3 regions of the Salmonella bongori NCTC 12419 genome follow, and region 1 is predicted to be linked to each of the others. Evidence: predicted binding sites of a transcription regulator. Region 1 holds the regulator's gene; each other region holds the start of a gene.
The links. Region 1 encodes CRP, which controls carbon source genes, mostly activating them, when cyclic AMP is high. Its sites were predicted from a motif close to ATGTGANNNNNNTCACAT; they were not measured.

Region 1 (10,826 bases):
CCTGTTGCTGCTTGATGAACCCACCAACCACCTTGATCTCGACATGCGGCAGGCGCTGACCGAAGCGCTCATTGATTTCGAAGGCGCTCTGGTGGTCGTCTCGCACGACCGTCATCTGATTCGCTCTACTACCGACGACCTCTATCTGGTACACGATAAAAAAGTCGAACCGTTCGATGGCGATTTAGAGGATTATCAGCAGTGGCTGAGCGACGTCCAAAAACAGGAAAGCCAGAGCGACAACGAACCAAAAGAGAACGCGAACAGCGCGCAGGCGCGTAAAGATCAGAAGCGTCGTGAGGCGGAACTGCGCACTCTGACACAACCGTTACGTAAAGAGATCGCTCGTCTGGAAAAAGAGATGGAGAAGCTCAACGCCCAGTTAGCGCAGGCAGAAGAGAAGCTTGGCGACAGCAGCCTGTACGACCCGAGCCGCAAAGCGGAGATGACCGAGTGTCTGCAATTGCAGGCCAGCGTCAAATCCGGGCTGGAGGAGTGCGAGATGGCATGGCTTGAAGCGCAGGAGCAGCTTGAACAGATGCTACAAGAGCGCTAATTTCACTGGCAGGCTTTGCGTATGTAAAGCCTGCTATCCGCTTTTTAGCGGCTAAGGTTGCCGTGATTTATTTTCGTCAGCGCATCATTCACGCCAAATAATTTAAACGTCACCTCATCAACGCCGAGATTTTTCAAACGCGCTGAGTGTTTTTTCATGTAGGCCAGTGCGGTTTCTTCAGATTCAAATAAATAAATACCGCCCGCCTGCTGATTTTGCTCGCTTTCCGTCCAGATCTTCCAGATAAAGCCCGGCTCCTCATTAATTGACTCGGCCAGCCCGAGCAGCTGCCGGGTCATCTCCTCGCCAAACGGGCCGCTAAAGTTAAAATGGATCTGTAAAAGTGTCTTTGACATGTCCTCTCCTTCAGTCACATAACCACCGTACTGCCACACTACCACGATTAATTCAGCCTATGTATGTATTCACGCCATTTCTGTAGGGGATTGCGCACGTATTGATTACCGCCCGGCCTGGCGAAACGCTGTGCAACTTTCGTCCCCCCCTTGCTCAATTGCACCTAAAATCACATATTGACTAATCTGTGAACCTTATGCGCGGTATAGTATTGCTTCCAATATTCAATTGTTCTGGTGCTATGGTTGAGATCACGCCTACAGAAATGACCCCGACTGCCGATGACTCGCATGAATTTATTCCCATGCGCGGTATTCGTAATCGCCATTTACAGACTATGCTTCCGCGTTTGATCCGTCGCAAAGTGAGGTTCAGTGCCCACTGGCAACGGCTGGAATTACCGGACGGCGACTTTGTCGATCTGGCCTGGAGTGAAGATCCAGGCCAGGCGAAGCATAAACCGCGACTGGTCGTCTTTCACGGTCTGGAAGGCAGCCTGAACAGCCCCTATGCTCATGGTCTCATTGAGGCGGCGCAGAAACGCGGCTGGCTGGGCGTGGTGATGCATTTTCGTGGCTGTAGCGGTGAACCAAACCGGCTGAATCGCATCTACCATTCCGGCGAAACGGAAGACGGCGCCTGGTTTCTACGTTGGCTGCAGCGTGAGTTTGGCGCCGTTCCGACAGCCGCCGTAGGCTATTCGCTCGGAGGGAATATGCTGGCGTGCCTGTTGGCGAAAGAAGGCCGTGATATTCCCATCGATGCTGCGGTAATTGTTTCAGCGCCCTTTGTGCTTGAGGCCTGTAGCTATCACATGGAAAAAGGGTTTTCTCGCGTTTATCAACGCTATTTACTCAATCTGTTAAAAGCTAATGCATCACGCAAACTGGCGGCGTATCCGGGGTCGCTACCGGTAAATCTGGCGCAGTTGAAGTCAATGCGCCGCATTCGCGAGTTTGACGATTTGATCACCGCGAAAATTCATGGTTTTGCCGACGCCATCGACTACTATCGTCAGTGTAGCGCTATGCCGTTGCTTAGCCAGATTGCCAAACCAACGCTGATTATTCATGCCAAAGACGATCCGTTCATGGATCATCATGTGATCCCGAATACAGAAGATCTTCCCCCGCACGTGGAGTATCAGCTTACCGAGCACGGCGGACACGTGGGATTTATCAGCGGTACACCGCTGCGTCCCGAAATGTGGCTGGAACGCCGAATTCCTGACTGGCTGACAACATATCTGGAGGCGTCATAATGATTATTCCCTGGCAGGAACTCTCCCCTGACACTCTGGATAATTTGATTGAAAGCTTTGTGTTGCGCGAAGGCACGGATTATGGTGAACATGAACGTTCGCTTGAACAAAAAGTCGCTGATGTAAAACGTCAACTGCAATCTGGCGAGGCCGTTCTGGTATGGTCTGAATTGCATGAAACGGTCAATATTATGCCGAAAAAGCAGTTTCGCGAATAAAACGGCTTTGACGGTAATACATTATAATTAAACCTACATCATGGAGTTACCATGTCTGCCAAACATCCGGTGATCGCAGTAACAGGGTCAAGCGGCGCGGGGACCACCACCACCAGCCTCGCGTTTCGTAAAATTTTCGCGCAGTTAAATCTGCATGCCGCCGAGGTGGAAGGCGACAGTTTTCATCGTTACACCCGCCCGGAAATGGACATGGCGATCCGCAAAGCGCGTGACGCCGGACGGCATATCAGCTATTTCGGGCCTGAAGCCAATGATTTCAGCCTGCTGGAACGCACCTTCATTGAGTACGGGCAGACGGGAAAAGGCCAGTCACGTAAATACCTGCATACCTATGATGAAGCCGTACCGTGGAACCAGGTTCCCGGCACGTTTACGCCCTGGCAGCCGCTTCCTGAACCTACCGATGTCCTGTTTTATGAAGGGTTGCACGGCGGCGTCGTGACCCCGCAGCATGATGTCGCATGTCATGTTGATCTCCTGGTTGGCGTAGTACCTATTGTCAACCTGGAGTGGATTCAAAAATTGATTCGCGACACCAGCGAGCGCGGGCACTCTCGTGAGGCGGTGATGGATTCCGTGGTTCGATCCATGGACGACTACATCAATTACATTACGCCGCAGTTTTCACGTACCCATATTAACTTTCAGCGCGTACCGACCGTCGACACGTCAAATCCGTTCTCCGCAAAAGGCATTCCATCGCTGGATGAAAGTTTTGTGGTGATTCATTTCCGTAATCTGGAAGGGATCGATTTCCCCTGGCTGCTGGCGATGCTCCAGGGCTCGTTCATTTCTCATATTAATACCTTAGTGGTGCCGGGCGGCAAAATGGGACTGGCGATGGAGCTGATTATGTTGCCGCTGGTGCAGCGCTTAATGGAAGGCAAAAAAATCGAATAAAGTCAGTTTTTGCCGGATGCGCAACGCCATCCGGCAACGATAATTACGCCGCAATCACTTCATAAGAATGGGTAATATTGACTGCTTTTTCCAGCATCAGCGCCACCGAGCAGTATTTTTCGGCGGAAAGATCGACCGCACGGGCAACGGCAGCCTCTTTCAGCGAGCGGCCGGTAACGATGAAATGCAAATTAATATGCGTGAACAGCCTCGGCGCCTCTTCCCGGCGCTCAGAGGTCAGCTTCACTTCGCAGTTGGTGACATCCTGACGGCCCTTCTGCAGGATCGATACGACATCAATAGCGCTACATCCGCCTGCCGCCATCAAGACCATCTCCATCGGACTCGGCGCTTTGTCACCGGAGTTACCATCCATTAAAATCTGGTGGCCGGAGGAGGACTCACCAAGGAAAGTTAGTCCTTCAACCCACTTTACACGCGCTTGCATATTCGTAACTCCAATGTTTCAATTTTCCTGAAAGATTACGCGCATACGACAAAACTCGCAATGGAAGGCGACCTGGGTCATGCTGAAGCGAGACACCAGGAGACACACGGCGAAAGCTATGCTAAAACAGACAAGATGCTACAGTAATACATTGACGTACTGCATGTATGCAGAGGACATCACATTACAGGCTACAGTCTATTTTCGTAGCCCTCTTCCCAGGTAGCGGGAAGCATATTTTTGCAACCCCAGAGACAGTGCCTTTTCTGGCTCTGGAGACAGCTTATAACAGAGGATAACCGCGCATGGTGCTTGGCAAACCGCAAACAGACCCGACTCTTGAATGGTTCTTGTCTCATTGCCACATTCATAAGTACCCGTCAAAGAGCACGCTGATTCACCAGGGTGAAAAAGCAGAAACGCTGTACTACATCGTTAAAGGCTCCGTGGCAGTGCTGATCAAAGATGAGGAAGGGAAAGAAATGATTCTTTCTTATCTGAATCAGGGTGATTTTATTGGTGAATTGGGCCTGTTTGAAGAAGGCCAGGAACGCAGCGCCTGGGTACGTGCAAAAACCGCATGTGAAGTCGCTGAAATTTCCTACAAAAAATTTCGCCAATTAATCCAGGTAAACCCGGATATTCTGATGCGCCTCTCTTCCCAGATGGCTCGTCGCTTACAAGTCACCTCAGAAAAAGTAGGTAACCTCGCCTTCCTCGATGTCACAGGGCGGATCGCGCAGACGCTGCTGAATCTGGCGAAACAGCCCGATGCCATGACGCACCCGGACGGGATGCAGATCAAAATCACCCGTCAGGAAATTGGTCAGATCGTCGGCTGTTCCCGCGAAACCGTTGGCCGTATTTTGAAGATGCTGGAAGATCAAAACCTGATCTCCGCACATGGCAAGACCATCGTCGTCTACGGTACCCGTTAATTCCGTCAGAATGGCGCGTGTTACCATGCGCCATTTTTGTTTGCATCGATGTGGCGAAGACTGATTTATCACCCAGAGATTAATTACGCACTACGGCAAACGCTGGTGCTGTGCCTGCCTGTGGCTGTCGGTTTATTAATCGGCCAGTTGCACCTGGGATTACTCTTTTCTCTTGTTCCCGCCTGCTGCAATATTGCAGGCCTGGATACACCGCACAAACGCTTTTTTAAGCGTCTGATTATTGGCGCGTCGCTGTTCGCCGGATGCAGTCTGGCAACACAGCTCTTGCTGGCGGAGTCTGTCCCCCTGCCATTGATTCTGACCGGGCTCACGCTGGTACTTGGCGTGACGGCGGAAATTAGTCCGCTTCATGCGCGGCTACTGCCAGCATCACTGATTGCCGCCATCTTTACCCTGAGCCTTGCTGGATACATGCCGGTCTGGGAGCCGTTGCTTATTTATGCGCTGGGCACGTTATGGTATGGCGTATTTAACTGGTTGTGGTTCTGGCTATGGCGCGAACAGCCGCTACGCGAGTCGTTAAGTTTGTTATATCGTGAACTGGCCGATTACTGCGAAGCAAAATATAGCCTGCTTACCCAACATATTGACCCGGAAAAAGCGCTACCTCCCTTGCTGGTTCGCCAGCAAAAAGCGGTGGATCTGATTACTCAGTGTTACCAACAAATGCATATGCTTTCGGCGCACAATAATCACGATTACAAGCGCCTGTTGCGGGCTTTTCAGGAAGCAATGGATTTGCAGGAACACATTTCCGTCAGCCTGCATCAACCGGAGGAGGTGCAGAAACTGGTAGAACGTAGCCATGCAGAAGAGGTCATTCGCTGGAATGCGCAAACGGTCGCCGCCCGCCTGCGTGTGCTGGCTGATGACATCCTTTATCATCGCCTGCCAACACGCTTCTCCATGGAAAAACAGATTGGCGCGCTGGAAAAGATAGCCAATCAACATCCTGAAAACCCGGTAGGCCAGTTCTGTTATTGGCACTTCAGCCGAATTGCCCGCGTATTGCGAACCCAGCGCCCGCTTTACGCTCGCGATCTGATGGCTGATAAACAACGTCGCCTGCCGCTGCTTCCGGCGCTAAAAAATTATTTGTCGCTTAAATCGCCGGCGCTACGCAACGCTGGACGCATCAGTGTGATGATGAGTATCGCCAGCCTGATGGGGAGCGCGTTGCACCTACCCAAACCGTACTGGATCCTGATGACGGTATTGTTTGTTACCCAAAACGGTTATGGCGCGACACGCGTACGTATATTACACCGTTCAGTCGGAACGCTGGTCGGCCTGGTGATTGCCGGCGTCACGCTGCACTTACACATTCCCGAAAGCATTACACTGACGGTCATGCTGGTACTGACACTGGCAAGCTATCTGATTATTCGTAAAAACTACGGCTGGGCGACGGTTGGCTTTACGGTGACGGCGGTATACACCATCCAGTTGCTGACGTTAAACGGCGAGCAGTTCATTGTGCCGCGCTTTATCGATACGCTTATTGGCTGTCTCATCGCCTTTGGCGGCATGGTCTGGCTATGGCCGCAATGGCAAAGCGGGCTATTACGTAAAAACGCCCATGATGCGCTGGAGGCCGATCAAGAAGCTATCCGGCTGATCCTCAGTAATGATCCGCAGGCAACCCCGCTCGCTTATCAAAGAATGCGGGTCAACCAGGCGCATAATACATTATTCAACTCATTAAATCAGGCCATGCAGGAACCAGGATTCAACACCCATTATTTGTCGGATATGAAGCTGTGGGTGACACATAGCCAGTTTATCGTGGAGCATATCAATGCCATGACGACGCTGGCGCGGGAGCATACCATGCTGACGCCGGATCTGGCGCAGCGCTATCTGGAATCATGCGAGATTGCGATTCAACGTTGCCAGCAGCGACTGGAGTACGACGGGCCAGGCAGCTCTGGCGACGTCAATATTCTGGAGTCGCCGGAAATGCCGTCACAGGGCTTATTGAGCACTCTGGAGCAGCACTTACAGCGCATCATTGGTCATCTGAACACCATGCACACCATTTCGTCAATGGCCTGGCGTCAGCGGCCACATCACGGAATATGGTTAAGCCGCCGGTTGCGGGATAGCACAACACTTAAATCGTAGGTCGGACAAAATGCTCGCGCCGCCATCCGGCGATTCGTAATCAGGCAACCACTTTCGCTACCGCCTGCGCAAAGCGCTGCATCCCTTCATCAATATCCGCTTCTTCCACCACCAATGACGGCGCAATACGTATCACGTCAGGCCCGGCATTGAGCACCATCACTCCAGCCTCGGCGCCTGCGTACAGAAAATCACGAGCCCGGCCTTTATACTCCGTCTTCAGTTCCGCGCCAATTAACAGTCCCATACCGCGAATATCACTGAAAATAGCAAATTGCTCGTCAAGAGCCTGCAAATGTTGCACAAACCGCTGCCGTTTAGCCTGAACGCCTTTCAGCACTTCCGGTGTATTAATAATATCAAACGCCGCGCCAGCAACCGCACAGGCTAACGGATTTCCGCCATAGGTTGAGCCGTGGGAACCGACATGGAAGGCCGAGGCAATCTCCTGAGTGGTCAGCATGGCGCTCACTGGAAAACCACCGCCTAACGCTTTAGCGCTGGTGAGGATATCCGGCGTGACGCCATAGTGCATATAGGCAAACAGCGAGCCGGTGCGCCCCATTCCGCACTGTACTTCATCAAACACCAACAACGCCTGATGACGATCGCACAACTCACGCAGCCCCTGTAGAAACGCCGGCGTTGCGGCGGTCACGCCTCCTTCGCCCTGAATCGGCTCGACGACTACTGCACAAGTATGATCGTCCATGACAGCGTCTACCGCATGAAGATCGTTGAAGGGAACGTGAATGATGTCGGCGGGTTTCGGACCAAAACCGTCAGAATATTTCGGTTGCCCCCCGACAGAGACAGTAAACAAGGAACGGCCATGAAAGGCGTTATGGAAGGCAATGATTTTCGTTTTGAACGGGCTATGGCGCACGCAGGCATAATGACGCGCCAGCTTAAAAGCGGTTTCGTTCGCTTCAGTGCCGGAGTTCATAAACAGTACGCGCTCGGCAAAAGTAGTGTCAATCAGCTTACGACCCAGGCAAAGAGCCGGTTCATTAGTAAAAACGTTACTGGTATGCCACAAGGTTTCCCCCTGAGACTTAAGCGCCTCAACCAATGCCGGATGGCAGTGGCCCAGCGCCGTTACCGCAATACCACCGGCAAAATCGATATACTCTTTGCCCTGCTGGTCCCATACGCGGCTGCCTTTACCCTTGACCGGAATAAAATCTGCCGGTGCATACACAGGCAGAATCACTTCATCAAAAGTTGCGCGCGTAATAGCCGTTTGTTCAGTTGCCATATTATTACCACCCGGTTAAGCAGAAATTTCAGTGAAATTATAATCACAAAATATGAATAAAAAATCACTCAATGACAACCATTAATCAACGTTGAAGAAAATTTTCCAGTAACGCGTGTCCCTGTTCGCTAAGAATACTTTCCGGATGAAACTGTACGCCTTCCAGATCCCACTGGCGATGGCGAATCCCCATGATCTCCTGCGTTTCGCTCCAGGCCGTGATCTCAAAGCAAGCAGGCAGCGTAACAGGATCGACAATCAGCGAGTGGTAACGTGTCACAGTTAATGGACTGGGCACCCCCTGAAACACGCCCTGACCATTATGCGCAATGGGCGATGTTTTGCCGTGCATCACTTTCGCTGCCCGCACCACCGACGCGCCAAAGGCCTGCGCTATCGCCTGATGACCAAGGCAAACGCCCAGCATCGGAATACGTCCGGCATAATGGCGTATTACCGCCAGAGAGATACCGGCCTCATCTGGCGTACAGGGTCCGGGAGAGATAACGATTTTTTGCGGACTCAGGGCGTCAATCTGCGTCAGCGTCAACGCATCATTGCGTCTGACCTGCACTTCCGCGCCCAGTTCACAAAAATACTGGTAGAGGTTCCATGTAAAGGAATCATAGTTGTCAATAAGCAGGATCATGGCGGCTCCGGAACAAAAGAACCGCGCTATTTTACTCCGTTTCGCGCGCTTCGCTTACCGCTTTCTGAAAAATCGACTGCAAGGCGGAGAGATCACCCATCGCGCCGCTTTGGTTCGCCTGACTCCACGTGTCAACTGCAATGCCTTGCCAACTCAGCGCGTAGCCGGCATGGAGCGCCAGTTGTTCAAAGAAAATGCGTTGCGCCAACCCACTACCCAGACGGAACGGGTGGAGTACGTTAATTTCACAATAGTAATGCGCCAGCCGCTCGACAAACTTTTCATGTGGCAGACCGACCAGGTAGCCCTCCGCTTCCAGATCCTGCATCAGAGCATTACCCTCTTTTTCGATATAGGCAAAGTGGCAAAAACGAGTATCTCCCTGGTAGATATCCATTTCCCGCAGTTGCCCTGCCCAGTCGAAAATATCCTGATAAAGCTGGCGATGAATCGCGCACAGATGGGGCAAACCGCGTACCAGCGGTCCCAGTTCAATCGTGGCGGCGCGCAGCGCAGTCATTTCATATGCCGCTTGCGCCAGTCGCTGGGCCTGATGAATCCCCAGCCGATTACGCATCACATCCAGCCCTGGGTAGAGATACGGATCACGCCCTGCGCCAAATTTATCGCTCATAGTGCCTCCGGAGTTCGTCAAGACGCACCAGCGCTTCTTCGGCGGTCAGGGTCACTAAGGGGCTTTCAACACCTTCGAGACGGCGGCTCTGCTGAAAATTAACATTGCGCCGCTGTTCCCAAAAGCGTGACTTTTGTTTATCGGTAAGTTTCTTCACCTGGCCTCCCTGAATATGCCTGTACTTGCCACAAGTATAAGCAGCAATTTCAGGTTACGCTGAGACAAGGAGAAAATGCGGGCGACTCGCACCCGCACAGACATATTTTACGGCAGGACTTTTGCGGAAAGGATAACGATAGGTTTTGTCGGCACATTCTGATAAGGCCCGACATCGTGCGTCTGCACCTGCGAGATTTTATCGGCGACATCCATTCCTTTTACTACTTTACCAAATACCGCATAGCCAAAGTCGCGCTGGCCGTGGTCAAGAAAGGCATTATCCGCAACGTTAATAAAGAACTGGCTGGTGGCGCTGTCTTTATCTGCGGTACGCGCCATCGCAATCGTGCCGCGAGTATTACGCAGACCGTTATCAGCTTCATTCTTAATTGGCGGATTCGGTTTCTTCTGCTGCATCTGCTCGTTAAAACCGCCGCCCTGAATCATAAAGCCAGGAATTACACGATGAAACGTGGTGTTGTTATAGAAACCGCTGTTGACGTAATCGACAAAGTTTTTCACAGAAACCGGCGCTTTTTGGCTATTCAGTTCCAGCTCAATATTCCCGGCGGAGGTGGTTAACAGCACATGAGGATCACCTTTTGCCGCCAACGCTGCGGGAGAAAGAGCAGAGAGCGCGAAAACAGCTGCGACAGCCGCCAGAGTCGATTTGAGCATGAAATTTCCTTAACGAGAGCAGAAATAAAGCAAGTGAAGTGATTCTAAAGAGCCTTCCAGGGTCAGGCCAGCCCTTTACCTAATTTTACGTATCTGAAACAAATGTAACGTCAGAACGCTACGACGCATTCGCAATATAACGTGATCAGAATCACATTAAAAAATGTAACGATTGCTACGTTTGCTAATAATTATTTAAATGCGTCACTAAAGCGCCTAAAATCTGCCCGCTTAACGCGCCTTCCACGCGCTTCACTTCGACTCAAGGCCAGACATGACTAACAGCAATCGCATTAAGCTCACATGGATCAGCTTTCTTTCCTACGCCCTGACCGGGGCGCTGGTGATTGTCACCGGGATGGTGATGGGAAACATTGCAGACTATTTTCACCTGCCTGTTTCCAGTATGAGTAACACTTTTACTTTTCTGAATGCCGGGATTTTGATCTCGATTTTCCTCAATGCCTGGCTGATGGAGATCGTCCCGCTGAAAACGCAACTGCGCTTTGGCTTTGTGCTGATGGTCCTGGCCGTCGCTGGCCTGATGCTCAGCCATAGTCTGGCGCTGTTCTCTGCGGCAATGTTTGTGCTGGGGCTGGTGAGC
Region 2 (10,826 bases), 1.5 Mb from region 1:
GCGTTGTCGATACGCACTTTGTAGTTACCGGTTGCCGCGACAACATTGTCAACAGAGCTGTTATCCAGTTCGTCGCCGTTGTTGATATCGCCGTTACCGTTGATAGTCAGGTGACCATCAGAGTTCATCGCGATAGTACCGTAACCGTAGTTAGCCTGGGTGGTATCCCAGGTACGGTCGTTCACCAGATCGGCATTCAGAACATAATCGCTGCTATGGATGTTGAATACACCAGAAACAACATGGCCAGAGTTATCAGCAACATTACCGCTGGTCAGTTCCAGGGTATCGGTGTTGAATGCTTCAGTATCAAACTGATCGACATTAACATCCAATACACCACCGTTAGTTACAGTGATGGTATTAGCATACAGATTAGAGTAAGTACCCCAGCCAGTAGACGTATCCAGGTTAACCGTACTGTAGGTGTTAATGGTCAGGTGATCAGTATCTACGTAACCACCTTCACCGATGTTCATTGAAGAACCATTATTTAAATCAACAGTATCTGCTGTTACATCAGAATCAGAAACATTCACCTGGGAACCATTGTTAACCGTCAATGTATCAACAAGAGAATCCCCAACAGTATCCCACTCAGAACCGTTGTTTAATACAACGTTAAACACGCCACTCTGGAAGACTTGATTGCCAACGACACGGCCCCACGCATTCGCCTCCGTGGTTGCTCCCGGAGTCAAGCTATTGGCTGCAACATCAAACATATTAGCCGGAGCAATAACCTCAGCATTAATCGTAGCCTGACCCACCCACTTACTGCCATTATCAAGAGTGAGATTCAGTTCATCAACGTTCAGGCTATCATCAGCCCAGCCATGGTTGGTATCAGCAATACCATCACCATTGGTGTCATCGCCAGTAGCATTGAAGTTAGCATTCCAGGTACTGGTGAAATCGACATCACCCATCAGCGTAGAATTGCTGAAATAGACATTGTTCTTCATTGCATAGTCTGAAGCAGCACTATCCGTGAAAGACAACGCGTTGTCACCAGGTCCGGTATAATCGCCAGGCTCATCAGAATTACCGAAGGAAGCTGTATTACTTTCCAGAATGAAATCTGAACCGGAGGTTACGGTAGAATCATAAACATTGATATTGTTATCCCAGGTATGGGATTCTGTCGTGTAAGTGTCGTTGTAAGTATTTCCCTGAGACAGGGCAATACCGGCAACGCGGGAGTTGTGGGAAATATTGATGTTACTTTCCACATCAAGATTCACCGCCACGCCTTCACTGACATCAAATGTTTCATTGGTGTATTTGGTTACATCACCGTCCTTATAGGAATCAGTGAAGTAAAACGCTTCATAATCATCATCAATAGTGGAATTAGCAATGTTCAGCGTGAATACATCGCCATCATACCAATTGTTATCAACAACGGTATCATTGTAGAAATTATAGCCAACCAGACCATTTCCATCCATATCAGCCCGATCATAATAACCGCCAGGTAACATAGATGTAATTGAGCCATGAATAACTGAGTTACTAATATTCAACTCATTACTGGTTGCGTCATTATAATCATGATTCAGGTAATAAGTAGAAATCGTACCGTTAACCGTGTCGCCGTTAAACGACTGGTCGAAATCACCATTGGCGTTATTGTAGTAAACGAAACCACTATAGTTTACATAGTTACCATCAACGGTACCCGCAGCATCCATATTATCCCAGTCAAGTGCGGTAGTAGGATTGTCGTAATAAGTCCAGGTATCGTAAGTGGCAGCATTCGCCTGAGAAGTGATTGCCAGAGTGCAAGCCAATGCTAATTGTGAGACTACAAGTTTCTTTTTCCAGGAGTGCATTTGTCATCCCTCCTCAGGGACGTAATATCGTTGATCCATCAATTATCAATGCATGAAAACATATATATGTTTAGCGAGGACGATTATGCGGCGGCATCGCTAAAAGGTTCAATTATTCTTTACCCACTGTCCGGATCCGGACGTGAATAAAACACACTTCACAAAATAGACAAAAGTCGTTAAAACACCTTGAACTTCAATTTGTTGCCAGAAAAACCAAAAGCAAAACACATATAAAAATAATATATTTAACAGAAACACAAAATGAATACAAATAATAGCCAGAGCTGATAATACTTAAAAATAAATTAAATAAAACTAAAAGCAACGCCAAATTAATTTCTCCGAAAAATACTTCATACCTTAAAATATTAATTCCGGGTATATAAAACGGTGGCATTTTCTCCCGGCGCTGGCGGTGCGTTAAGGACAGTTTTCGTAAAACATTCCCGGCCGAATTCAGGTATACTGGCACCTTCAATTCCACAAACATCAGGCAAACCATGACAGACCTTATCCATCGCCCTCGTCGCCTGCGCAAATCTGCCGCGCTGCGCGCTATGTTTGAAGAGACAACACTCAGTCTGAACGACCTGGTGTTGCCGATCTTTGTTGAAGAAGAACTCGACGACTACCAGGCCATCGACGCCATGCCCGGTGTGATGCGTATTCCGGAAAAACAGCTGGCGCGGGAAATTGAACGTATCGCCAACGCTGGTATTCGTTCTGTTATGACCTTCGGCATTTCTCACCATACCGATGACACTGGCAGCGATGCCTGGAAAGAAGATGGCCTGGTGGCGAGAATGTCCCGCATCTGTAAGCAAACCGTGCCGGAGATGATTGTCATGTCCGATACCTGTTTCTGCGAGTACACCTCGCACGGTCACTGCGGCGTCCTGTGCGAACATGGCGTTGATAACGATGCGACGCTGGCCAACCTCGGCAAGCAGGCCGTTGTTGCAGCAGCGGCTGGCGCAGATTTTATCGCGCCTTCTGCGGCGATGGATGGACAAGTCCAGGCCATTCGTCAGGCGCTGGACGCCGCTGGTTTTACCGATACGGCCATCATGTCCTACTCCACTAAATTTGCGTCTTCTTTTTATGGTCCTTTCCGTGAGGCAGCAGGGACGGCGTTGAAAGGCGATCGCAAAACCTATCAGATGAACCCGATGAACCGTCGTGAAGCGATTCGCGAATCTCTACTCGACGAAGCGCAAGGCGCAGACTGTCTGATGGTTAAACCCGCAGGCGCCTATCTGGATGTGCTGCGTGAAATCCGCGAGCGCACGGAGTTGCCGATTGGCGCTTATCAGGTGAGCGGCGAATACGCCATGATTAAATTTGCCGCTATGGCTGGCGCCATTGACGAAGAAAAAGTCGTGCTGGAAAGTCTGGGCTCAATTAAACGCGCCGGTGCCGATGTGATTTTTAGTTACTTCGCGCTGGATCTGGCTGAGAAGAAAATTCTGCGTTAATTACTCCTTCTTTTGCCGGATGGCGTGCGCTATCCGGCACACTCTCCCCCGGTAACAAACCTCTTGTCGGGCCTACTGGCGTTGTGCTTTTAACCCGGCAATGTCCGCAGGTGTCGTTCGACAGCATCCACCCATTAAGCGTGCGCCCGCAGCCCACCACTGCGGCAAATGATCCGCCAACCGTGCGCAAGTCTCGCCGTGGTGGCGCCAGACTTTACTGGCCACGTCATACTGCTCGCCAGAATTAGGATAAACTACCAGCGGCAGCGTTGTTAAGCCGTATAAATGCTGTAACGCAGCGGTGGCGTTTTCCAGTGCGATACAGTTAATGCCAATGGCAACCACCTGGGGATAATGGTTCAGACACGCCGTCACCTCCAGCAACGGTGTACCATCGCTCAGATGTTTGCTGTCACGCAGGGTGAACGAGAACCACGCCCTGGCGCGCGGGTACGCGGTTAACAGTTCTGCCAGCGCCTGAATCTCCACGAAATTCGGCAACGTTTCACAGGCCAGCAGATCGGCCCCGGCATCCAGTAGCGCCTCCACGCGCGGGCGGTGAAACGCCTGAAATTGTTCCGGCGTACGCGCATAATCGCCACGGTACTCCGACCCGTCGGCAAGAAATGCGCCATAAGGTCCGATCGATCCGGCGATCAGCAAAGTGCCCGCCTGTGGGTTTTCCGCCAGATACGCTTCGCGCGCCTTGCGTGCTAGCTCCACGCTCTTGCCAATCAGCGATGTTGCCTGCGCCTTACTCAGACCGCGCGCCGCTAACCCATCCGGAGTCGCCTGATAGCTGGCGGTAATCACACACTGCGCCCCGGCCCGAAAATAGTCCAGATGGACATCACGAATCAACGCCGGTTTCTCAAGTAGTACTTTCGCGGACCACAGGCTATCGCTGAGATCGCAGCCCCGCGCTTCCAGCTCCGTCGCCATCGCGCCATCCAGCAACAGAAAGTCATGCTTTTCGAGTAGGGCGCTTAATGGATTATTCTGCGGCATATGATGACTCCTGATATTGATTTCCTGGCTGGAGAAGGAAGTAAACACCATAATATAGCGTCGTAAATGGTAAACCGTACCACAGCGCAATGGCGAAAAACCTTTCACGGTGTGGCATCATAGCGACCGGATAACGTTGGAATCAGGGGATGAATGTGAAACCGGTAACGCTCTACGATGTCGCAGCCCATGCAGGCGTCTCTTATCAGACCGTCTCACGCGTCGTAAACCAGGCCAGCCACGTTTCGGCCAAAACACGCGAGAAAGTCGAAACGGCAATGGCAGCGCTGAATTACATCCCCAACCGCGTCGCGCAACAGTTGGCTGGAAAGCAATCGCCGCTGATTGGCGTCGCCACCAGCAATCTGGCGCTACATGCCCCCTCACAGATTGTCGCTGCCATCAAATCCCGCGCCGACCAGTCCACAGCCAGCGTGGTGATTGCTATGGTTGAACAGACAGGGGTCGAGGCCTGTAAAGCGGCAATACACAACCTGCTCGCTCAGCGCGTAACGGGGTTGATTATTAACTTTCCGCTGGATGAAGTTGATGCCGTCACCGTAGCGGCCTCCTGCGGCGCGGTGCCGGCGCTATTTCTTGACGTCTCTGACCAGACGCCGGTGAATCGTATCATTTTTTCCCACGATGACGGCGCGCGTTTAGGCGTCGAGCATCTGGTCCACCACGGTCATACCCAAATTGCTTTACTGGCGGGCCCCCACTCTTCTGTATCAGCCCGCCTGCGTCATGCCGGGTGGCATAAGTATCTGGCGCAGTACCGGTTGCAGCCGCTAGTTGAGAGGGAAGGCGACTGGAGCGCGATGTCAGGCTTTCAGCAAACCATGCAAATGCTCAATGGCGGTACGATCCCCAGCGCCATACTTGTCGCCAACGATCAGATGGCATTGGGCGCCATGCGTGCGATTAGCGAGTTCGGTCTGCGGGTCGCCGCGGATATCTCGGTGATTGGCTACGATGATACCGAAGACAGCGCCTGCTACATTCCACCGCTGACCACTCTCCGACAAGACTTTCGCCGGTTGGGCGAAAGCAGCGTCGACAGGCTTATGCAGCTCTCGCGGGGCGAAATAAGCGAGCCTGACACGCTGCTGCCGGTCACGCTGGTGGAACGCCAAACCGTGCAGCGCCCCGCAGCCGGGAGCGCATCTGCACAAGCGCTCGCCGACTCGCTCATGCAACTGGCGCGGCAGGTTGCACGGTTAACACCAGGCAAATAAACGCTACATGAGCGGAGTGGGATTCTCTGATTAGGACGCTAAATTTAGCTAAGAGTATTACCTAATCCCGGCTTTCATAAAGGGACGGCCATGGCTGCGCTCTTTTTTACCGAGTCTTCCCACGTATAACGCTCTCATTTCTTTCATCTGCGATATGCCCAACAAACGCTATACGATTCATATCAGGGAAATAGACAATTCGCGAGTAAAATACTGCTGAAAGCCAGCCTTCACCCGGCACGGGATGTGGTAAACGTCCATGATGAGACCACCATAAGTTGCACAGGCGCACTTACGCCTCTCATCGTCAGGAATTTTTACCTAAATACCGCGCGTAGACTCATATCATTCCCGTGCGCTCCTGCCTGATTTATATGTACTGTTAAGAAGGAAAGCGAGCCCGACATGTTCAGGTGCGATTTTTAGTAGCAAATGATGGAGCTCATCAATTGTTATTCGTCCTATCAGAAATCTGCCGATTAAGATCAGAAGTTTCAATTAATGTGATTTATTTCAGGAGAGAGCCGTTTTATCTATTTTTATAATCAATCTATCTGGCCAGACAAACTTTTTTATAACAAATCGATAAGTTAAAAAAAATCTGCCATAACGACAGATTTCTTTAATTTACAATCAGAGATTGGCAACGTTGTGATAGACTTTCTGAACATCATCGTCATCTTCAAGGGCATCAACAAGTCCTTCAAAGATTTCTAAATCTTCTGGTGAAAGTTCAACTTCTGATTGAGCAATCATTTCTAATTCTGTTGTTGAGAATTCAGTAATTCCAGCTGCTTTTAGTGCTGCAATTCCTTTGTGAAGATCTGCCGGCTCAGTATAAACAACGATGTTTCCTTCTTCTTCGGTTACATCACGAACATCAACTTCAGCTTCGAGCAAAACTTCAAAAATATGGTCGGGGTCTGTGCCTTTAAAAACAATCACGCCAGTATTATCAAACATATAGCTGACAGCACCTGCCGCTCCAATATTGCCGCCTTTTTTATTAAAAATTGTGCGAACATTGGCAATCGTACGGTTAACATTTGACGTCAACGTTTCAGCGATAATCATTGAACCATTTGGTCCAAAGCCTTCATAGCGCCCTTGTACAAAGGTTTCATCTCCACCACCTTTGGCTTTATCAATGGCTTTATCAATAACGTGCTTTGGAACCTGCGCTTGTTTCGCACGTTCAATAACAAATTTTAAAGAGGTGTTTAATTCTGGGTCTGGTTCGCCTTGCTTAGCAGCCGCATAGATTTCCACACCGAATTTTGCATATACTTTAGACGTTGCACCGTCTTTAGCGGTTTTTTTAGCAACAATATTGGCCCATTTACGTCCCACTGGAATCGTCTCCTGGAAAATGATATTTACATTACTGGCAGATTATTAACCTGCATTTTTTCCGCGATATTATATCATAATGTATAAATTCTCGTCTATGAGAAACAAAAACGACCCATTTTACAGATTGTTACTTTAAATTTACCTATAGTTAATATTGTGTATAAGCTATTCCAATATTTTCTTCTGAACCTTTTTTATTCTTAATAATTGAAGCGCAGCAATAATACCCAAGACAGGAAAAATAAAAGTGATTATCCAGGCAAAAACACCTATCCATAAAATTGCCGCCGCACTACTGACAGAGCGCTGCAGATCATTGTCGAGGTCAGATTCTGGAAGTTATCATTCCATTCAAGCAAAGCGCCGCCTTCGCCTTTTATCTAAAACGTTCACGACTGCTCCAGCCCATCGCAATAGCCTCCTGCCAGCTCCGCTTCATATAGCCTGAACTTCAGCATAATGCCCCCCACCTTTCCCCACGCAATAATTAATGTGAGTGACATCACTTAACGCACATCCCTGGCTTTACACTGTTTCCGTTATCGCCGTATTTTCAATAAAAATTGTGAGCGAATAACAACTCACTTAAGGATACGGAATGAATCAGGAGCGTGATTTTCTCTCTTCAGTATTATCCAGGCGTGACTGGGAGAATCCTGGCGTAACACAACTCAACCGGCTGGCCTCACACCCACCTTTTTATAGCTGGCGTCATGCTGATGACGCACGCCACGACGAACCATCATCCCGACGTCGTAGCCTGAACGGCCAATGGAAATTTAATTGGTTCGCCTCGCCCGAAGCCGTTCCGGAGGCGTGGCGTCTGCATGACCTGCAACACGCGGATACCATTACCGTACCATCGAACTGGCAGATGTACGGCTATGACGCGCCGATTTACTCTAACATTACCTATCCGTTTCCGGTTAATCCACCGTTCGTTCCGGCAGAAAACCCCACGGGATGTTATTCGCTCACATTTAATATTAATAACGATGAATTACAGGATGGGAAAACGCGGATCATTTTTGATGGTATCAACTCCGCATTCTATTTGTGGTGCAACGGACGCTGGGTAGGCTACGGGCAGGACAGCCGTCTGCCATCGGAATTCGATCTCAGTGATTTTTTACGTGAGGGGGAAAACCGCCTCGCGGTGATGGTGCTGCGCTGGAGTGATGGCAGCTACCTGGAAGACCAGGATATGTGGCGAATGAGCGGGATTTTCCGTGATGTTTACCTGCTGCATAAACCCTCGACGTACATCAGCGATCTGCACATTAACACTCACTTCAACGACGATTTCAGCCGGGCGGTGGTGGATGCGGAAATCAGATCGACAGGCGATCTGCACGATAATTTACACGTGACGGTACAGCTATGGGATGGCGAAACCTTAATCGGCAAGAAAACCGCGCCATTAGGCAGCGATATCATTGATGAACGCGGCGCGTACCATGACCGTACAACGCTGCGCCTGAAGGTTGAACATCCCAGGCTGTGGAGCGCCGAAACGCCGAATCTGTACCGCGCCGTTGCGCTGCTACACACCGCCGACAATACGCTGATTGAAGCCGAAGCCTGCGACATTGGTTTTCGCCAGGTACGTATCGAAAACGGCCTGTTGTTGCTGAACGGTAAACCGCTTTTGATTCGCGGCGTGAATCGCCATGAGCATCACCCACAGCAGGGTCAGGTCATGGATTACGACACCATGCTGAAAGATATCCTGTTAATGAAGCAGAATAACTTCAACGCCGTGCGCTGTTCGCACTACCCGAACCATCCGCTGTGGTACACGCTGTGCGATCGCTACGGTCTGTATGTGGTGGATGAGGCCAATATCGAAACCCACGGCATGACACCCATGAATCGCCTGAGCGACGATCCCGTCTGGCTACCGGCCATGAGCCAGCGCGTAACGCGGATGGTGCAGCGCGATCGCAACCATCCGAGCATTATTATCTGGTCGCTGGGCAATGAATCCGGCCATGGCGCAAATCATGATGCGCTCTATCGCTGGCTCAAATCCGCAGACGTTTCCCGTCCAGTGCAATATGAAGGTGGCGGTGCGGATACCGCCGCAACCGATATTGTCTGCCCGATGTACGCACGTGTCGATCAGGATCAACCCTTCCCCGCCGTACCGAAGTGGTCAATCAAGAAATGGTTGTCATTACCCGGCGAACAGCGCCCGCTGATCCTCTGTGAATACGCTCATGCGATGGGGAATAGCCTCGGCGGTTTCACCAAATACTGGCAGGCCTTTCGTCAATACCCGCGGCTACAAGGTGGTTTTGTCTGGGACTGGGTCGACCAATCGCTGATCAAATATGATGCCGATGGCAAACCATGGTCGGCCTACGGCGGCGACTTTGGCGATGCGCCGAACGATCGCCAGTTCTGCATGAACGGGCTGGTTTTTGCCGATCGTACCCCACATCCCGCACTGTTTGAAGCCAAACACGCCCAACAGTTTTTCCAGTTCCGGTTACTGCCAGGCTCCGGGCGCCAGATTGAAGTGACCAGCGAATATCTGTTCCGTCACAGCGACAACGAACGTCTGCACTGGTCGCTGGCACAGAACGGCAAACCGGTCACTGGTGGCGAAGTAACGCTGGATATTCCTCCACAAGGGCATCAGCGCATCACGCTCCCCGAATTTCCGCAGCCGGAGACCGCGGGCCAGCTTTGGCTAACCGTGCGCGTCGAACAGCCGCAGGCAACAGCGTGGTCGCAAGCCGGACACATCTGCGCCTGGCAACAATGGAAACTGGCGGAAAAACTTAATATCCAGCTTCCTCCCACTGCAAACACCACACCACAATTAAGCGTTGATGATCATGCCTTTACGGTGGAAGTCAACGGTAAGCGCTGGCAGTTCTGCCGCAAGCTGGGTTTTCTGATTCAGTACAGAATAAATGATGAAGAGCAGTTGCTGACGCCGCTCGTTGACCAGTTTACCCGCGCGCCGCTGGATAACGATATCGGTGTCAGCGAGGCCACGCGCATCGATCCCACCGCCTGGGTTGAGCGCTGGAAGGCCGCAGGTCATTATCAGGCAGAAGCCAGCTTACTGCAATGTGATGCCGACGCGCTGGCAAGCGCGGTACTGATTACCACCGTCCATGTGTGGCAGTATGAGGGTAACCCGCTGTTTATCAGCCGGAAAACGTACCGCATCGATGGTAATGGCGAGATGCAAATTACGGTCGATGTTGACGTTAACTACGGCACACCGCCGCCTGCGCGTATCGGTCTGAACTGCCAGTTGGTAGCGGTGGCGGATCGGGTGAACTGGTTGGGACTTGGCCCCCATGAAAGCTACCCGGACAGACTCAGCGCTGCCTGTTTCGATCGCTGGGAGCTACCGCTTGAGGAAATGTATACGCCGTACGTCTTCCCGAGCGAAAATGGCCTGCGCTGCGCCACTCGCGAGCTGAACTATGGCCCGCACCGCTGGCGGGGGGATTTTCAGTTCAACATCAGTCGCTTTAGCCAGCAGCAGTTGATGGAAACCCGCCATCGTCACCTGCTACAACCGGAAGCAGGAACGTGGCTCAATATTGACGGTTTCCACATGGGTGTGGGGGGCGATGACTCATGGAGCCCGTCGGTATCGGCGGAATATGTGCTCAGCGCCGGACGCTACCATTACCAGTTAAGCTGGTACTGAACCGATGCCGGATGGCGCTGCGGCTGATCCGGCCACTGGTACGGGAACGGACGCAGGCCCGGTAAACGAAGCGCCACCAGGCATGTTGCAACGTTACTCCTCAATGACCTGGCGAATTTGTTGCAACGACGTCGGATCGTCAATGGTCGTCAGATCGCCTGGATCCCGGCCCTCGCAGATCGCCTGGATCGTTCGTCTGAGCATCTTCCCGGATCGGGTTTTTGGTAGCTGCGAGACA
Region 3 (10,826 bases), 1.2 Mb from region 1:
TTGCTCATTTTCCCCCATGATGGAAGCAATCAGCACCTTATCCGGATAATCCTGTTTTAGCCGTCGAATGGCGGCCAGATTCTCTTCCAGCGGATGCTCAGCAATTTGCTCCATGTTTTTGAAACCAATAAAACCGGTATCTTCTTTCGTCAGGTGATCAAAACGTGGAGAGACTTCGTTGGCAATAAAAAAACCAATGGTTTTAAAAACGATCCCGCCCCAGCCGGTATCATAGGCTTTGGCGCACATCTCATAACAATTGCCTACCGGAGAAGAAGAAAGACAAAATGGATTGGGAAACTTAACGCCGCAAAAGGTAACAGACAAATCTTTTGTTAACATGAGCAGGCCTCCTCTAAATAATGGTGAATAGCCTGAGCGGCTTCTTTTCCTGTTTTTACCGCATAAACGACGGTCTTATCGCCTTTAACAATATCGCCAGCGGCAAAGATCGCCGGGTCGTCGGTTTGATAATTGTGCGTGTCGATAATATTATGCTGCGCTTTTATCTCCGCAAAGGTATCCAGTCGCGCGTGCTGCCCCACGGCCAAAATAATATTTTCCGCTTCCAGCGTCAGTTCTCCTGAATGGCGTACATGGTGGAAGGTCACTTTATTTCCGCTGACGACGACAGGCGTAAAACCATCAATAATCGATACGCCTAATGCTTGCGTACTGGTAAATTCTTTTTCGCTGGCGGGGAATTCGGCTAATTCTTCCCGTGCCACGCAGGTGACGGAAGGACAGCCGAGAATTTTTAACGTACTGGCGACATCCATCGCTACGTCGCCGCCGCCAATAATTAATGCGCTACGCGGAACGCTAATATTGCCGTTGGCCTGACGGGCGCGCTGTAAAAAATCAACGGCAATCTCTACGTGACTGGCTTGCTCAAATAACGGTAAATCAGAGCCGCTGGACATCCCGACGGTCATCAGCACGGCGCGATATTCGGCTTTGAGTTGCTCAAGCGATAGCGACTCGCCCACGTCACAATTGCATTTAATATTGACACCCATCCCTACAATGCGGGCAATTTCCTGATCGAGAACGCTTTGCGGCAGACGAAATGCCGGGATGCCGTGACGCAGCCATCCGCCGGGTTGCGGTTGTTTTTCGTAAATGGTGACGTCATAGCCTAAATGCGTGAGTGTCACGCTTGCCTGCAAACCTGCCGGACCTGCGCCAATAATCGCGACTTTTCCGCGTGTTTTACTCCCGGGCTGATAAATCTGCATGGCAGTCTGCTGTTCAAAATCGGTAATAAAACGTTGCAGGCGTGCAATATCAATAGGTTTATCTATCCCGGAACGTGTACACCCGCGCTGGCATAATTTTTCCGTGGGACAGACTCTGGCGCAGACGGCGCCAAGCGCGTTATTTTCCCGGATAGTTTCCGCTGCGCCTTTAAAATTGCGAAAGTAAATAGAACGAATAAATTTCCCCGGATCGGTTTGTGCCGGGCAATCCTGACTACAGGGCGCATCGTGACATAATAAACAACGTGAAGCCTCTTTTATTGCCAGTAATGGCGTAAAACCAGGCGTGAGTTCATCCAGATAATTTTGTTGCGGCATATAATCTTCCTTAATGCTTGAATAAATTAAGGCGAAACGCAAATAACGCGTTTTTATGATCCAAAATCTATAACCAGCCTAAGCATTGAAAGAAGGGTATTCTGTGAAAGAATTCACAAAAAAATGAAACCAGAATGCAAAACAGCATTTGTTCCTTATATCATAATAATAATTATTCTCAATTTTAAAGGGGTAATAAATAGATTAACGATAAAAAATAAAATAAATAATCATTCCCGTAAATAAAAAACCGCACCCGGCATAAAGAAAAAGATAAATCCAATATTGTATGGGATCGGCATGGCGATGGATATAAACCGGTTCTTGCGCATTTTTGACTATTTTATCTACTGCGCCGGTTCGCCAGCCTTTCCAGGCTTCACGGAAACAAAAAACAGGGGCAAGCAAAAAAGCTAATGCGATAAATAACGTTTGCACATCCATGTTTATTTTCCTTTTTTCTTTTCCAGTTCAAGTAATTGTTCTGGGGTCACTGCCGGATAACCCTGGGCGTCTTCCGGCACCTGATGTTGCGTTGGGATCGGCACCAGCGGGCCCAAAAAACGGGGTTCGCGCTTAAAAATATAGAGATCCGCCAGCGCGCTAAACCGGGCGCCAAATTCACGCAGGCGCACCGTCAACATATTTTTGGGCGAAGGGACTGCATAACACTGCGCCTGAATCCCCATATGCAGAGCAATGAATAAGGCGCGTTCGCAGTGGAATTTCTGGGTGATAATAATAAAGTCGTTAGTATCAAAAACCTTGCGGGTACGCACAATCGAATCAAGCGTACGAAACCCCGCGTAATCAAGCACAATATCCGCAGGATCGACGCCCGCTGCGATCAGGTCTTTGCGCATGGTCATTGGTTCGTTATAGCTTTGCAGGGCGTTATCACCGCTTAGCAGCAGGTAATTAACTTTGCCGCTATTGTATGCATTTAACGCGCCCTGAATACGGTAGCGGTAATACTGATTAATCACACCCTTGCGATAGTATTTGGCCGTTCCCAGCACCACCCCCACCTGGCGGTAGGGGAGATCCTGTAATTCGTCATAGATATAGGGCGCTGTTTTCCAGCTCATCCACCGATCGAGGCCGAGCACCGTCAACAGCAGCAAGCCGATCAGGACTAACAGGCTGTAGAACACGCGCTTTAACATGCAGGAAACTCGATACCAGGATGAAAGTGCAATCAGGCTACTGTACCCGAAGACGTAGCGCAAGAAAGCGCCGTCTGATTGCGGAGATTTTCAGCATACTTTCCTTTGAGTATGAGAGAGAATAAGGCGATATCAGGCCGGATAAGACGCCAGAGCGTCGCTATCCGGCAGATTAGCTTAGCCAAGAAGTACGCGATCAATATTATGGCAGCCTAATGCTTTCAGCGTCGCCGCGGTGGCATCCCATTGAATTAATGTCGCGTCGCCTTTTTCCGCCAGAATCGCACGCTGAATATCGACATAGTCATAACCATTAAGGCTCAGAAGGTTTAGCGCGCCTTGCAGCGGGGGAAGCGTAGGGTTAAAGGCGGCGTTTTCCGCATAGCTGCCGGTGAAAATACGGCCATCTTTGCATTCCAGCGCCACGCCGCTCGGCGACTGGCTATAAGGCATATGGCTTTTGTTGGCCGCGGTAATTGCCGCTTGCGTTAACGTATCTCCGGTTAACGCGAAGCCGTGATCCTGCTCGTCCATCAGCAGCGTTTTGATTTCCAGATCTTTAGGTCCGAAAGCGTCGGGCAGATAATCGCGTAGCGTATGCGGTTCGCGGCCCGGCAGATGAATGCGCAGATCCAGACCGCTGTTCAGCTCGTTCATAAACTGGCGGCAGTGGCCGCAGGGCGTATAGTTGACGGTGACGGCGGCGAGCTCTTTTTCGCCGCGTAGCCAGGCGTGGCTAATCGCGCTTTGTTCAGCATGAACGGTTTGCTGCATGGTGGCGCCCAGGAACTCCATATTCGCGCCGAAATACCAGTTGCCACTGACGCCACGCGCAACCGCACCGACGTTAAAGTGGGACAAATCGGTACGGGCGCAGGCCGCCGCCAGCGGTAACAGTGCGAAAGCCAGCGCGTTTTCGTCCAGCCCCGTCGCGTTTTTAAGCGTCGAGACCTGCTCTGCGGTCAGCATAGCGGGAAAATGGTGATCCGCCAGAATAGGGGCCAGTGCTGATTGCAAATTATCCGCAAGTTGGGCAAAAGCAGTTTGAAAACGTGGATGCATGGCGATGCCTCATAACAATGTAATGGAATCGTAGTTTACGGGCCTGTCAGGGCACAATATGTGATTTATATCTCATTGTTTATGCAACTTGTGAAACTTAAATGAAAAATGCGCGACACATCGCAAATTTTAACCCGGTCTTTTGTCCCGTCGTTAGCGCATTACCGCCAGAATGAGCGGAAACAAAAAGGGCGCTACCAGCGAGGTGATGATGCCGCAGATCACCAGAGCCAGTGAGCTAAATGCACCTTCCTGGTAATCCAGTTCGGCGCAGCGCGCAGTACCGAGCGCATGTGAAGCGGTTCCCATTGCCAGTCCGCGCGCCGCTTTGGTACGGATGCGCATCGCGTTTAACAGCGTGTGGCCAAACACCGCGCCAAGAATACCGACAAAAATCACGCAGACTGCACTGATGGCAGGGATGCCGCCGATACTGCCGCCCACCGCCATCGCAATAGGCGTAGTCACGGATTTAGGCAGTACCGATGCCGCGATTTCAGGCGTTGCGCCCATCAGCAATGCGACGGAGGTTCCCGTAACCATCGCGACCATGCTACCGACAAAACAGATGCTAATAATGGATTTCCAGCGTGCGCGAATCTGGTGTAGCTGCTCATAAAGCGGGTAGGCCAGCGCCACTACCGCCGGTTGCAACAGATCGTTAAGTACTTCGCTGCCTTTGAAGTAGTGGTCGTAGGGGATACCGGTCAGCAGCAGAAAAGGGATAATGACAACCATTGCCACCAACAGCGGGTTCAGCAACGGCATTTTAAAATGTGCCGCCAGTTTGCGGGCGGCGAAGAAGACCGCCAGCGTTAGCGGTAACGACCACCAGATATATGACATCATTTTTTCGCTCCTTTCTGCCCAATCACATTACGCTCACCGTGTATCAGGTGTGAACTCCAGCTCACGACCACAAAAACGATCAGCGTACTGATAGCGCAAGAAACTACCACCGGGCCAAATTGCGCACGCAGTAAATCAAAATATTGCATAACGCCGACGCCAATCGGCACAAACAGTAGCGCCATATATCGAATTAGCACATAACAGCCGGGGTTAACCCATTTGGCTGGCAGAATTTGCAGCGCCAGCAAAACAAACAGAATTAACATCCCGATAATGCTGCCGGGAATAGTGATAGGAAGCAGTGATGCAATGAAAATGCCTGCATACAGACAGGCATAGATCAATACAAAAGCGCGTATATATTGCCAGATAATATTCAGTGACTTACTCATGTTTCAAGCCCTTGATGAGATGGATTCATCATACAATTAAACGTTAAAACGTGCTACCGATCACATCATGAATTCTTAGCATAGTGGGTATAGACAGCAGGAACATCGGGCAATGTCCTGGGTCGACGGCGTTAAACCTGGGCTAAAAAATAGAGAAAGCGACTCAGAGCCAAAGATGGCGTCTCATTCTTACGCCAGAACATCCCTACGCTGCCTTTTTGCTCAATTTTTGGCAAGTTTAAAATCGCCAGTTGCCCCTGGCTGGCGTAGCGTTGCGCCAGCCGTAGAGAAAGAATAGAGATCATATCGCTGCTTTGCAGCAAATTAGTGCTGACGTTCATCGACGCTGATTCAATGGTGTTTTCCGGCAGCATCACGCCGTTATCGACGAGCGCGTTATCAATACTAATGCGAATAGGGGTGCCGGTTGGCCAGACTATCCACCGCCAGTGGGCCAGATCGCTCCAGGCGATTTGCGCTCGTGCAGCCAGCGGGTGGTGTGGGCGTGCCACAAAGCAGACTGGCTCGGTATAGAGCACCTGATAGTTAAGCGGTAGTTGCAGAGCGCGTCCGCCCACACGCCCTACGACCACATCCACCTGGCCGGCAAGCAAATCGTGTAGCAGGGGCGTCATTACCTTCTCTTCGATATTCAGGTGCAATGTCGGCATTTCGTCAAGCAGGCTGAGAATCGCCTGCGAGACGCAGTCTGTCGCCACCGGCGAACAGCCGATCTTCAGGCTACCCACCAGACCACCCTGTTTGAAGCGGGCAATTTCATACTGTGAACGTTCCAGATCGTTAATTAAACGCTGGGCATGCTGGAGCAGTAATTTCCCCCCTTCTGAGGGGCGGAGCCCTTTACTGTGACGTTCAAAAAGTGTGATACCTATCTCATCTTCGAGCTGAGACAACCATTTTGACAGCGCTGGCTGAGAGATATTCATCATCCGGGCGACGTGAGTTAAATTGCCTTGTTCGCCCAGCGCAACCAGCGTTTGCAGATGATGCAATTTCAATTTCTGCGCCCAGTTCGCCATTCGCTATAACCTCCAGGTTATGTCTCTGCCTGAAAAGCCATTGTACATTTTATCTCTTGCTCTACAAACTCGTAACATAGCAAACATAAAAACAACATCTACCTCCCTGCACTGAGGCATTCACTATGACTCAACGACGCGAACTACAAGCCCTGATTGATGCCGCGCCCGTCGGCAAAATGCAGTGGCGCGTTATTATCTGCTGTTTTCTGGTGGTCATGCTCGACGGTTTCGATACCGCCGCGATTGGCTTCATCGCTCCGGATATTCGAACCCACTGGCAGTTAAGCGCCAGCGAACTTGCGCCGCTATTTGGCGCCGGGTTGTTGGGGCTCACGGCTGGTGCGCTGCTATGCGGGCCGCTGGCGGATCGCTTTGGCCGCAAACGTGTCATTGAGCTTTGTGTGGGGCTCTTTGGCACCCTGAGCCTGCTGTCCGCTTTTTCACCGGACATAGAAACGCTGGTACTACTGCGTTTTTTAACCGGTCTGGGGCTGGGCGGGGCGATGCCGAATACCATCACCATGACGTCGGAATATCTGCCCGCTCGCCGACGCGGCGCTCTGGTCACACTCATGTTCTGTGGGTTTACGCTGGGGTCGGCAATGGGTGGGATTGTCAGCGCGCAACTGGTGCCGCTGATTGGCTGGCACGGCATCCTGGCGTTGGGCGGCGTTTTGCCTCTAATGCTGTTTTTCGGCCTGTTGTTCGCGCTGCCGGAGTCTCCCCGCTGGCAGGTACGCCGCCAATTGCCGCAGGCGGTTGTCGCCCGGACGGTCAGTGCCATCACCGGCGAGCGCTATCACGATACGCAATTTTTTCTGCATGAGAAGGCGGCAGTCGCCAAAGGCAGTATTCGACAGCTTTTTGCCGGACGGCAGCTTGTTATTACCCTGATGTTATGGGTGGTGTTCTTTATGAGTCTGCTCATTATCTATTTACTTTCCAGTTGGATGCCGACACTGCTTAACCATCGCGGCATCAATTTGCAACAGGCGTCGTGGGTGACCGCTGCGTTTCAGATAGGCGGTACGCTTGGCGCGCTGTTACTCGGCGTATTAATGGACCGACTTAATCCTTTCCGGGTGTTGGCGGTGAGCTATGCGCTGGGCGCGGTCTGTATCGTCATGATAGGCCTGAGTGAAAATGGCCTCTGGCTGATGGCGCTGGCGATTTTCGGTACCGGTATCGGTATTAGTGGTTCCCAGGTCGGGCTCAATGCTCTGACGGCAACTCTGTACCCAACCCAAAGCCGTGCGACGGGCGTGAGCTGGTCGAACGCTATTGGACGCTGCGGTGCTATTGTCGGTTCGCTCTCCGGCGGCATGATGATGGCGCTCAATTTCTCTTTCGATACGTTGTTTTTCGTTATTGCCATTCCGGCGACCATCAGTGCGGTAATGCTTACCCTACTGACGGTGGTTGTCCGCCTTTCGATTTCTGTACCTGACGACCTGCCGCGTGCCAGCGTCGTAAACGAATAAGGAGAATCTCCATGTCTGAAATGAATCAGAACGTAAAAAATAGCCGTCAGCAATATTACCAGCATATTTCCGGGCACAACCTGACGCCGCTGTGGGAATCGTTGCATCACCTGGTACCACAGACGCCAAACGCTAACTGCGCGCCAGCTTACTGGAATTATCAGGAAATTCGTCCGTTGCTGATGGAAAGCGGCAATTTAATTGGCGCGAAAGAGGCCATCCGCCGGGTGCTGGTACTGGAAAATCCGGCTTTGCGCGGTCAGTCGTCGATTACGGCGACGTTATACGCCGGATTACAGTTGATCATGCCTGGCGAAGTCGCGCCGAGCCATCGCCATAACCAGTCGGCACTGCGTTTTATCGTCGAAGGTAAAGGCGCATTTACCGCCGTGGACGGCGAGCGCACGTCAATGCATACCGGCGATTTTATCCTGACGCCGCAGTGGCGCTGGCACGATCACGGTAATCCGGGCTCAGAGCCGGTGGTCTGGCTGGATGGTCTTGATCTACCGTTAGTCAACCTTCTGGGCTGTGGTTTTGCAGAAGACTATCCAGAAGATCAGCAGCCGGTGACGCGAAAAGAGGGCGATTATTTACCGCGCTACGCCGCGAATATGCTGCCGCTGCGCCATCAGAGCGGGAACTCTTCACCGATTTTTAACTACCGCTATGACCGTAGCCGCGAAGCGTTGCACGATCTGACGCGTATGGGCGAGCCGGACGAGTGGGAAGGTTACAAACTGCGTTACGTTAATCCAGTCACTGGCGGTTATCCGATGCCATCAATGGGCGCGTTCCTGCAACTACTGCCAAAAGGCTTTGCTTCTCGTGTGGCACGAAGTACCGATAGTACTATCTACCATGTTGTTGAAGGGGCAGGTGAAGTCACTATCGGTAAAGAAACATTCCATTTTTCCGCAAAAGATATTTTTGTGGCGCCGACCTGGCATGACGTGTCGTTTCGCAGCAATGAAGACACGGTGTTATTCAGCTTCTCGGACAAGCCGGTTCAGGAAGCCCTGGGGCTGTTCCGCGAAGCGCGTTATTAATTGGGAGAGAAAAAATGACGAATTATGTATTCCAGCCACAGGCGCCGGTGACGGTACCCGTTGTCGACAGCGATGAACAATTTCCGGTACGCCGTGTTTACTGTGTCGGTCGCAATTATGCCGCTCATGCCCGCGAAATGGGCTTTGACCCCGATCGCGAGCCGCCGTTTTTCTTTTGCAAACCCGCAGACGCTGTCGTCCCGGTTGCGGCAGGAGAAACGCTGGAACTGCCGTATCCGGCGCAGACCGATAATTACCATTATGAAATTGAGTTAGTGGTGGCGATTGGTAAAAAGGGCTGTGATATTCCCGTAGAAAAAGCCCATGAATATGTCTGGGGATACGCCACCGGTCTGGACATGACGCGCCGCGATCGGCAGATGGAAATGCGCCAGATGGGAAGACCGTGGGAAATCGGCAAAGCGTTCGATCTCTCCGCCCCCATTGCGCCATTGCATAAAGCCGCTGAAACGCACGGTGTGGATAACGCCCCTATTTGGCTACAGGTTAATGGCGAAGATCATCAGCGCAGCGATATTCGCCACCTGATTTGGTCGGTGAATGAAACCATCAGCTATTTGTCCGGTTTCTTTGAATTGCAGCCAGGCGATTTGATCTTCACTGGCACACCAGAGGGGGTAGGCGCGGTGGTGAAAGGGGATGTGATTACCGGGAATGTGGAAGGTTTGACGCCAATTGCTGTGAAAATTGTCTGAGGTGAACGATGAAGCTGTACAGTTTCTTTAATAGTTCGGCGTCTTATCGCGTGCGTATTGCGCTGGCGTTAAAGGGGATCGATTACCAGACGGTGGGCGTCAATATTCGTATCGGTCAGCAGAATGCGCTGGCCTACCGGCGAATGAACCCGGTAGGTCTGGTGCCGACACTGGTGACTGATGACGGCGAATCGTTGGGGCAATCGCTGGCGATCATTGACTGGCTGGACCGACATTTTCCGCAAACGCCGCTGCTGCCGATGAGCGACCCGGCGCGCAGCCAGGCGCTGGAAATTGTCTACGCTATCGCCTGCGATATACACCCAATCAATAACATGCGCGTGTTGCGCTACCTGACCGATGAGCTGAAGGTGAGCGAAGAGGATAAAAAACGGTGGTACGCCCACTGGATACAGCAGGGGTTAAGCGCGGTGGAACAACTATTGCGTAAAAGCCAGTCCGGAGCATTTTGTATAGGCGATGCACCGGGCCTTGCGGACTGCTGCCTGATCCCGCAGTGGGCAAATGCGCTCAGAATGGGCTGCGATTTGTCAGGTTATCCGCGTTGCAAAGCCGTTTATGACGCCTGCACGCTGTTGCCGGCGTTTATTGCCGCCGCGCCGGAAAACCAACAAGATAAAATTCCGGCCTGAAAAGGAGAACGACCATGACGAAAGTGACAAGCGCCATTATTGTAGGTGGCGGGATCGGCGGCGCGGCAACCGCGCTATCGCTGGCGCGCCAGGGAATAAAAGTCATGCTGCTGGAAAAAGCGCACGAAATTGGCGAGATCGGCGCAGGCATCCAACTTGGGCCGAATGCTTTTTCGGCGCTTGATAGTCTCGGTGTGGGGGATGTCGCCCGCCAGCGCGCAGTGTTTACCGATCATATTACGATGATGGATGCCGTGAACGCCGAAGAAGTGGTGCGCATTGAAACCGGACAGGCGTTCCGGGACCATTTTGGCGGGCCGTATGCCGTTATTCACCGGGTAGATATTCATGGCACGGTGTGGGAGGCCGCATTGAAGCACCCTGGCGTGGAGTATCGTACCTCGACCCATATTGTTGATATTCGCCAGACGCCGGATGACGTTACCGTGTTTGACGAGCAGGGAAATAGCTGGACAGCGGATATTCTGGTGGGCTGCGACGGCGTTAAGTCAGTGGTACGGCAAAGTTTGCTCGGCGATGCGCCGCGCGTGACAGGACATGTAGTCTACCGGGCAGTGATAGATTGCGACGATATGCCGGAAGACTTACGTATTAACGCCCCGGTGCTGTGGGCTGGGCCACATTGCCATCTGGTACATTATCCGTTGCGCGGAGGCCAACAGTACAATCTGGTCGTGACCTTCCATAGTCGGCAACAGGAAGAGTGGGGGGTAAAAGACGGTAGTAAAGAAGAGGTGCTCTCTTATTTTGCCGGTATTCATCCCCGCCCGCGTCAGATGCTGGATAAGCCGACCTCCTGGCGCCGCTGGTCGAC

Region 2: SBG_RS01680 (beta-galactosidase) is a predicted target of CRP. The motif match lies at 7,403-7,420, and genes of this name have one in related genera.
Region 3: cdd (cytidine deaminase) is a predicted target of CRP. The motif match lies at 3,864-3,881, and genes of this name have one in related genera.

The regions. Positions count from the first base shown of each region.
Region 1 covers NC_015761.1:3,342,527-3,353,352, forward strand. Annotated here, with positions in the region: gene SBG_RS15935 (ABC transporter ATP-binding protein) at 1-556, shown strand, start outside; gene SBG_RS15940 (monooxygenase) at 601-912, opposite strand; gene SBG_RS15945 (hydrolase) at 1,110-2,174, shown strand; gene SBG_RS15950 (YheU family protein) at 2,174-2,392, shown strand; gene SBG_RS15955 (phosphoribulokinase) at 2,444-3,313, shown strand; gene SBG_RS15960 (OsmC family protein) at 3,357-3,761, opposite strand; gene crp (cAMP-activated global transcriptional regulator CRP) at 4,067-4,699, shown strand; gene SBG_RS15970 (YccS/YhfK family putative transporter) at 4,748-6,844, shown strand; gene argD (bifunctional acetylornithine/succinyldiaminopimelate transaminase) at 6,885-8,102, opposite strand; gene pabA (aminodeoxychorismate synthase component 2) at 8,188-8,751, opposite strand; gene SBG_RS15985 (putative adenosine monophosphate-protein transferase Fic) at 8,783-9,385, opposite strand; gene SBG_RS15990 (YhfG family protein) at 9,375-9,542, opposite strand; gene ppiA (peptidylprolyl isomerase A) at 9,650-10,222, opposite strand; gene tsgA (MFS transporter TsgA) at 10,497-10,826, shown strand, end outside.
Region 2 covers NC_015761.1:376,064-386,889, reverse strand. Annotated here, with positions in the region: gene SBG_RS01715 (autotransporter outer membrane beta-barrel domain-containing protein) at 1-1,835, opposite strand, end outside; gene hemB (porphobilinogen synthase) at 2,339-3,313, shown strand; gene mmuM (homocysteine S-methyltransferase) at 3,386-4,321, opposite strand; gene SBG_RS01695 (LacI family DNA-binding transcriptional regulator) at 4,471-5,559, shown strand; partial or broken gene SBG_RS23005 (LEM-3-like GIY-YIG domain-containing protein) at 5,617-6,027, opposite strand; gene SBG_RS01685 (YebC/PmpR family DNA-binding transcriptional regulator) at 6,193-6,909, opposite strand; gene SBG_RS01680 (beta-galactosidase) at 7,511-10,588, shown strand; gene prpE (propionate--CoA ligase) at 10,682-10,826, opposite strand, start outside.
Region 3 covers NC_015761.1:2,164,580-2,175,405, reverse strand. Annotated here, with positions in the region: gene preA (NAD-dependent dihydropyrimidine dehydrogenase subunit PreA) at 1-342, opposite strand, end outside; gene SBG_RS10265 (NAD(P)-dependent oxidoreductase) at 336-1,577, opposite strand; gene SBG_RS10260 (DUF2542 family protein) at 1,782-2,027, opposite strand; gene sanA (outer membrane permeability protein SanA) at 2,024-2,743, opposite strand; gene cdd (cytidine deaminase) at 2,921-3,805, opposite strand; gene SBG_RS10245 (CidB/LrgB family autolysis modulator) at 3,959-4,654, opposite strand; gene SBG_RS10240 (CidA/LrgA family protein) at 4,651-5,049, opposite strand; gene SBG_RS10235 (LysR substrate-binding domain-containing protein) at 5,181-6,089, opposite strand; gene mhbT (3-hydroxybenzoate transporter MhbT) at 6,215-7,573, shown strand; gene gtdA (gentisate 1,2-dioxygenase) at 7,585-8,622, shown strand; gene SBG_RS10220 (fumarylacetoacetate hydrolase family protein) at 8,637-9,338, shown strand; gene maiA (maleylacetoacetate isomerase) at 9,347-9,991, shown strand; gene SBG_RS10210 (3-hydroxybenzoate 6-monooxygenase) at 10,006-10,826, shown strand, end outside.